Linked DNA regions of Chlorobaculum tepidum TLS. The protein of the gene in region 1 interacts with the protein of each later gene in a pairwise test. Links are inferred from orthologs where the notes say so. Each region holds a gene or a part of one and is shown in the gene's direction. Other genes may lie near its edges.

Region 1 (3,396 bases):
CGGAACATGTGGCCTCTTCCGGCGTTGAAGCTCGTGAAGTGGCGATGAGTGAGTTGCTTGCCAGAAGAGTTGCGGAGTTGTCGCTTGAAAAGAAGGGTGAAGATGTCAAGATTCTGGATGTCCGCGGCCTGACGAGCGTGACCGATTTTTTTGTGATTATTACCGCCGACTCGGAGCGTAAAGCCAAGGCGGTAACCGATTATATTGTTGATGAGATCAAGGAAGAGGGTGAACGTCCGATGCACATCGAAGGTCTCGATACCCTGCGCTGGGTGCTGATCGACTATGTCGATGTGGTCGTGCACATCTTTCAGCCCGACGATCGCAAATTCTATGATCTCGAATCGCTCTGGTCCGATGCTCCGGTCACGGTCGTCACTGCTCCGGAGCCATCAGACGAGCAGGAGGAGCTGCAGGAAGGTTGACGGGCCACCTGCCGGGAACGCTCCGGAGCTTTACGTTTTTCAAGCTATTTTATACATTACGCCATTGTTTTTCAGGGTAAATCAAAGTCAGGGCATCGATTATGCAGCGCGAGAAAATATTGCCGATCAGTATTGAAGAGGAAATGCGGGATTCTTATCTCGACTATTCAATGTCGGTTATTGTCAGTCGAGCGCTTCCCGATGTCCGGGACGGTCTGAAGCCGGTGCATCGCCGCGTGCTTTACGGCATGCACGAGCTGGGTCTGCAGGCGGGCAAGCCGTACAAGAAATCGGCTCGTGTCGTCGGTGAAGTGCTCGGTAAGTATCACCCGCATGGCGACTCCGCTGTTTACGACAGTCTTGTGCGCATGGTGCAGGATTTTTCGCTGCGTTATCCGCTGATCGACGGCCAGGGCAACTTCGGCTCGGTCGATGGCGACTCCCCTGCGGCCATGCGTTACACCGAGGTGCGCATGAAGGCCATCGCTGGCGAGATGCTCAAGGACCTCGACAAGGAGACGGTTGATTTCTCGCTCAACTTCGACGATTCGCTCGAAGAGCCAACGGTGCTTCCGGCGGCGATTCCGAACCTGCTGGTCAATGGCGCTTCGGGTATCGCGGTTGGTATGGCGACTAACATTCCGCCGCACAACATGCGCGAGGTGGTCAGTGGCCTGATCGCGCTCATCGAGAATCCCGAGATCGAGATTGGCGACCTGATGAAGCACGTCACTGCGCCAGACTTTCCCACCGGCGGCATTATCTACGGCTACGAAGGTGTTCGTCAGGCCTACCTGACCGGTCGCGGCAAGGTGGTGATCCGGGCCAGAGCCGTCGTAGAGGTGACGCAGAAAAACGGTCGCGAGTCGATCATCGTTACCGAACTTCCCTATCAGGTCAACAAGGTCAGGCTCATCGAGAAGATCGTCGAGCTGGTGCACGACAAGAAGGTTGAGGGCATTGCCGATATCCGTGACGAATCCGACCGCGAAGGTATGCGCCTGGTGATCGAGCTGAAACGCGACGCCGTGGCCAAGGTGGTGCTGAACAATCTTTACAAGCACACCCCGATGCAGGATACTTTCGGGGTGATTATGCTAGCGCTTGTCGATGGTGTGCCGCGCGTTTTGAACCTCAAGGAGATGATGCAGTACTATATCCGGCATCGCAACGAGATTGTACTGCGTCGCACGCAGTATGACCTCAACGCTGCCGAAAAGCGCGCGCACATCCTCGAAGGTCTCAAAATCTGCCTCGACAATCTCGACGAGGTGATCTCGACAATCCGCCAGTCTCCCGATACTCCGGCTGCTCAGAGCCGCCTTATGGACCGCTTTGGCCTGACCGAGGCGCAGTCGAAGGCAATCCTCGAAATGCGCTTGCAGCGTCTGACTGGCATGGAACGCCAGAAGATCGACGACGAGTACCGCGAAACCCTCGCACTCATCGAAGAGCTGAAATCGATTCTCGAAAGTCCGGCCAAGCAGATGGAGATCATCAAAGCCGAGCTGCTCAAGGTCAGCGACGTTTATGGCGATGAACGCCGCACCGAGCTTCGTCCGCAGGAGGGCGACTTTTCGATTGAGGATATGATCGCCCAGGAGGATGTGGTCATCACCATTACCCACGAGGGCTTCATCAAGCGCTTCCCCGTTTCTGGCTATCGTCGCCAGCACCGCGGTGGAAGAGGCGTGGCCGGAGCGCAGGCGAAGAACGAGGATTTCATCGAGCATATGTTCATCGCCTCCACGCATAACTATATCCTCTTTTTCACCACTGCCGGACGCTGTTACTGGCTCAAAGTGTATGAAATCCCGGAGGCCGGACGGGCCGCTCGAGGTCGCTCGCTGGCCAACATCATGGAGCTTCCGCCCGGCGAGAAAATCAGAACCTATATCAATGTCCGGAACTTCGACGATCCGCACTTCATCATCATGGCCACGGCCAAAGGTATCGTCAAGAAGACCAGCCTCGAGGAGTACTCGCATCCGCGCCGCACCGGCATCAACGCCATTACCATCGATGAGGGCGACGAGCTGATCGAGGCGCGCCTTACCGATGGCGATCACCAGATCATTCTGGCTAAAAGCTCCGGTTACGCCGTCCGGTTTCCGGAATCGGAGGTTCGCTCGATGGGCCGCACCGCGATGGGCGTCAAGGGAATCACGCTCGACGAAGATGAGCGCTGCATCTCGATGGTTACCACCAAGCGCAACGACACCTCGTTGCTCGCCGTTACGGACAATGGCTACGGCAAGCGCAGCAAGGTCGAGGATTACCGCATGACCAAGCGCGGCGCGCGGGGCGTCATCACGATCAAGGCGCACGAGAAAATCGGCAACCTGGTCGGTCTGCTCGACGTCAACGACGAGGACGACCTGATCATCATCACGACCAACGGCATCGTCATCCGCCAGCACGTTTCGGACATCCGGGTGCTTGGTCGGAACACCTCGGGAGTCAGGCTCATCAGGCTTGATGCCGGCGACAGGATTTCTGCCACGGCGCGCGTGCCCAAGAGCGACGACGACTCGGCGACCGAGCCGCTTGGCGACGAGGGGCAGATCGACCTGGAGTTCTGAGCATGGATTGTTTGTGATCCAAACCGGCTGACGAAAGAGGTATTGATCGGAGAGCCGGGCGTTCTCCGGAAATGAATTCGACTGTTATCACTTAATTATTGTTAGAAAGGTATGGCGCGCCCGAAGAATGTAAAGCATATTTTTGTAACCGGCGGGGTGATCTCCTCTCTTGGAAAGGGCATCCTTTCTGCTTCGCTTGGCCTTTTGCTCAAGTCCCGCGGATTGCGCGTGGCGATCCAGAAATACGATCCCTACATCAACGTCGATCCCGGTACGATGTCGCCCTACCAGCATGGCGAGGTTTACGTGACCGACGACGGCGCTGAGACTGATCTCGATCTTGGCCACTACGAGCGCTTCCTCGACGAACCGACCTCGCAGGCCTGCAA
Region 2 (3,218 bases), 2.0 Mb from region 1 along the record:
ATGCCCCTCAATGGCTCGGCGCTGAAGGAGAAAAAATCGCCGCAAGACATCTGGCCGCAAAAGGCTACCGCATCGTTGCCCGAAACTACCGCTTTCATCGCAATGAGATCGACATCATTGCCTTCGATGGCGAGGCGCTCTGCTTCATAGAGGTCAAAACCAGAGCATCGCTCGGCAAAGGTCATCCAGCCGAATCAGTCACCCGAAGCAAGCAGAAGGAGATCGCGCGAGCCGCCGCCGGCTATCTGGCGAGCCTCGACGACCCCTGGATCACCTGCCGTTTCGACGTCATCGCCGTGCTCGCGCTCAGCATCGACGAGCGCTCCATCCGCAAGTACGAGATCGAACACATCAAGGCCGCCTTCATGGTTGGCGACAAGGGCTGAAATAGCATATCAGCGGATTTTTTTTATCTTTGGGATCAAAGTTTTTACTGATTCATCACGCACGACGATCCCATGCAAGAAACCGATATCCAGACCGCGCAGAACGCTTCAACCGAATATGGCGCCACCAATATTCAGGTGCTCGACGGTATCGAGCATGTCCGGAAACGTCCGGCCATGTACATCGGCGACATTCACAGCCGCGGCTTGCACCATCTGGTTTACGAAATCGTTGACAACGCCATCGACGAAACGCTCGCGGGCTACAACGATTACATTCATGTGGCGATGAATCCGGACGGCTCGGTGACCGTCACCGACCACGGTCGAGGCATTCCGGTCGATATTCATCCGGTCAAGAAGAAGTCGGCGCTCGAACTGGTCATGACGGTCATTGGCGCCGGCGGCAAGTTCGACAAGGGGGCCTACAAGGTGTCCGGCGGCTTGCACGGCGTGGGCGCCTCCGTGGTCAACGCCCTGTCGGAGTGGTGCGAGGTGGAGGTCTATCGTGACGGCAAGATTTTCCGGCAGACCTACCGGCGCGGCGTTCCGCAAGGCGGGGTCGAGGAGATCGGAACCACCGATCAGCGCGGCACGAAGGTCACCTTTAAACCCGACCCCGAAATCTTCAAGATCACCGAGTTCCGCAAGGATATTATTCTCGACCGCATGAGAGAGCTGGCGTTCCTGAACAGCAACCTGCGCATCATCGTGCAGGACGCCGAGGGCAACGAGGAGATATTCCACTACGAGGGCGGCCTGAAAGAGTTTGTGCGCTTCATCGACTCGAACCGTCTGAGCCTGCTCAAGGAGCCGATCTTTTTATCGGGCGAGCGCGATTCGACGATGGTCGAGATCGCTTTGCAGTACAACGACTCCTATCAGGAGAACATCTTCAGCTACGTCAACAACATCAACACGCACGAAGGTGGTACGCACGTCACCGGCTTCCGCAAGGCGCTGACCCGCACCCTCAACGCCTACGCGCAGAAGAACGACCTGCTCAAAAACGTCAAGATCACCCTCACCGGCGACGACTTCAAGGAGGGCCTCACGGCGGTCATTTCGGTAAAAGTTCCGGAGCCGCAGTTCGAGGGGCAGACCAAGACCAAGCTCGGCAACTCCGAGACGCAGAGCATCGTCGAGACCATTGTCAACGAGCAGCTCGCCGAGTTCGCCGAGAGCAACCCCGGCACACTGAAGCTCATCATCGAAAAGGTGAAGAGCGCGGCCATTTCGCGCGAGGCAGCCCGCAAGGCCAAGGAGCTGACACGCCGCAAGTCGGTGCTCGAAAGCTCGGGCCTGCCCGGCAAGCTGGCCGACTGCTCGATCAACGATCCCGACCACTGCGAGCTGTACATCGTCGAGGGCGACTCGGCAGGCGGCAGCGCCAAGCAGGGCCGCGACCGAAGCTTCCAGGCAATCCTGCCGCTGAAAGGAAAGATTCTGAACGTCGAAAAGGCGCGGCTGCACAAGATGCTGGAAAACGAGGAGATCAAGACGATCATCCTCGCGCTCGGTACCAGCATTGGCGAGGAGGAGTTCTCGCCCGAAAAGCTGCGCTATGGCAAAATCATCATCATGACTGATGCCGACGTTGACGGCGCGCACATCCGCACGCTGCTCCTGACCTTCTTCTTCCGCTACATGCGCTCGCTCATCGAGGCGGGCAAGGTGTTCATCGCCCAGCCGCCACTCTACCTGGTCAAGTCGGGCCGAGAGCAGCAATACGCATGGGATGAGGACGAGCGCCTCAGTATCGTGGAACAGATGAAGAAGCTCCAGAAAGGCAAGGCCAATGTTTCCATCCAGCGCTACAAAGGTCTCGGTGAAATGAACCCCGAGCAGCTCTGGAGCACCACGATGGATCCGGCTCACCGTTCCTTGCTTCAGGTCACCGTAGAAAACGCCATGGAGGCCGACCAGGTCTTTTCAACCCTGATGGGCGACAAGGTCGAACCCCGCCGAGACTTTATCGAGAAGAATGCCCGTTATGTCAGACGTTTAGATGTCTGACATAACCTTCACCACCACCTCTTTTTTCAGCTTTTCAATCCAGGCGTTGAACAGCTCCTGGCTCTTGTGGTTCAGGGCCAGCTCCTGGATTTGAGCGAAGTCATGCTCCGGCGTCAGAACGTGCGCAGGCGTTCTTGAGTTGAGCATGAAAAGCGCATAAAACGGAGCGCTCTTATCCGACTCAATCTTCTCCGGTTGACTGATATCTCCTTTGCTTTTCAACCCATCGATGATTTTCCGAAGATCGGGCCTGAGTGTGGCGACCTCAAGATCGGGATTCCCTGAACCGGATGTGATCAGTCCGCCATTCGTGGCAGAGGCCGGATCGTCAGAATACTTTTTAGCCATTTCGGCGAATGTTGCCTTCCCGGAAAGAACATCCTTCCTGATGGATTTCAGGAGCGCAATGGTTGCAGGAATATCAGTTTTGCTCCGGTCGAACAGGGCGAGAATGTGCCGGGTGTGGATGCGGTCGCCTTCCTTATCGATGAGCTGGATGATGTGGTAGCCGAAACGGGTCTCGACAATGCCGGAAATCTGCCCCGGTTTGAGCACAGATGCCGCCTCTTCGAAACTTGGGACCAGCTCGCCTTTCCGGGTGAAGCCCAGGTCACCCCCTTTTTCCCTTGAGCCTGGATCATCGGAATATTCACGGGCAAGGGTAGCAAAGCTACCCCCCGCTTCAAGCTGCTGCTGAACCGCCTTGATTTTATCGAGCGCGGCCTGCCTTGCGGCTTCAGAGACTAGTGGCATTTTGATGATTTGTGAAACCGAAACCGTCTCAGGCGCCTCGGGCAACGCCCCCTTTTCCTGATT

The links.
Region 2: the proteins of gyrA (region 1) and gyrB interact in binary tests that used the Escherichia coli proteins (3 or more experiments, as listed by UniProt). The link is inferred for Chlorobaculum tepidum TLS from one-to-one orthologs.

The regions. Positions count from the first base shown.
Region 1 is NC_002932.3:134,076-137,471, forward strand. The notes cover bases 196-3,266. They hold gyrA (DNA gyrase subunit A), read left to right. Parts: upstream 196-526; coding sequence 527-3,007; downstream 3,008-3,266. Other genes in these bases: rsfS (ribosome silencing factor), read left to right, coding at 196-425. Also shown: more of rsfS, read left to right, coding at 1-195. UniProt on the Escherichia coli protein: A type II topoisomerase that negatively supercoils closed circular double-stranded (ds) DNA in an ATP-dependent manner to maintain chromosomes in an underwound state.
Region 2 is NC_002932.3:2,126,598-2,129,815, forward strand. The notes cover bases 38-2,930. They hold gyrB (DNA topoisomerase (ATP-hydrolyzing) subunit B), read left to right. Parts: upstream 38-458; coding sequence 459-2,402; downstream 2,403-2,930. Other genes in these bases: AYT24_RS10255 (YraN family protein), read left to right, coding at 38-386; AYT24_RS10265 (peptidylprolyl isomerase), read right to left, coding at 2,391-2,930. In the rest of the region: more of AYT24_RS10255, read left to right, coding at 1-37; more of AYT24_RS10265, read right to left, coding at 2,931-3,218. UniProt on the Escherichia coli protein: DNA gyrase negatively supercoils closed circular double-stranded DNA in an ATP-dependent manner to maintain chromosomes in an underwound state.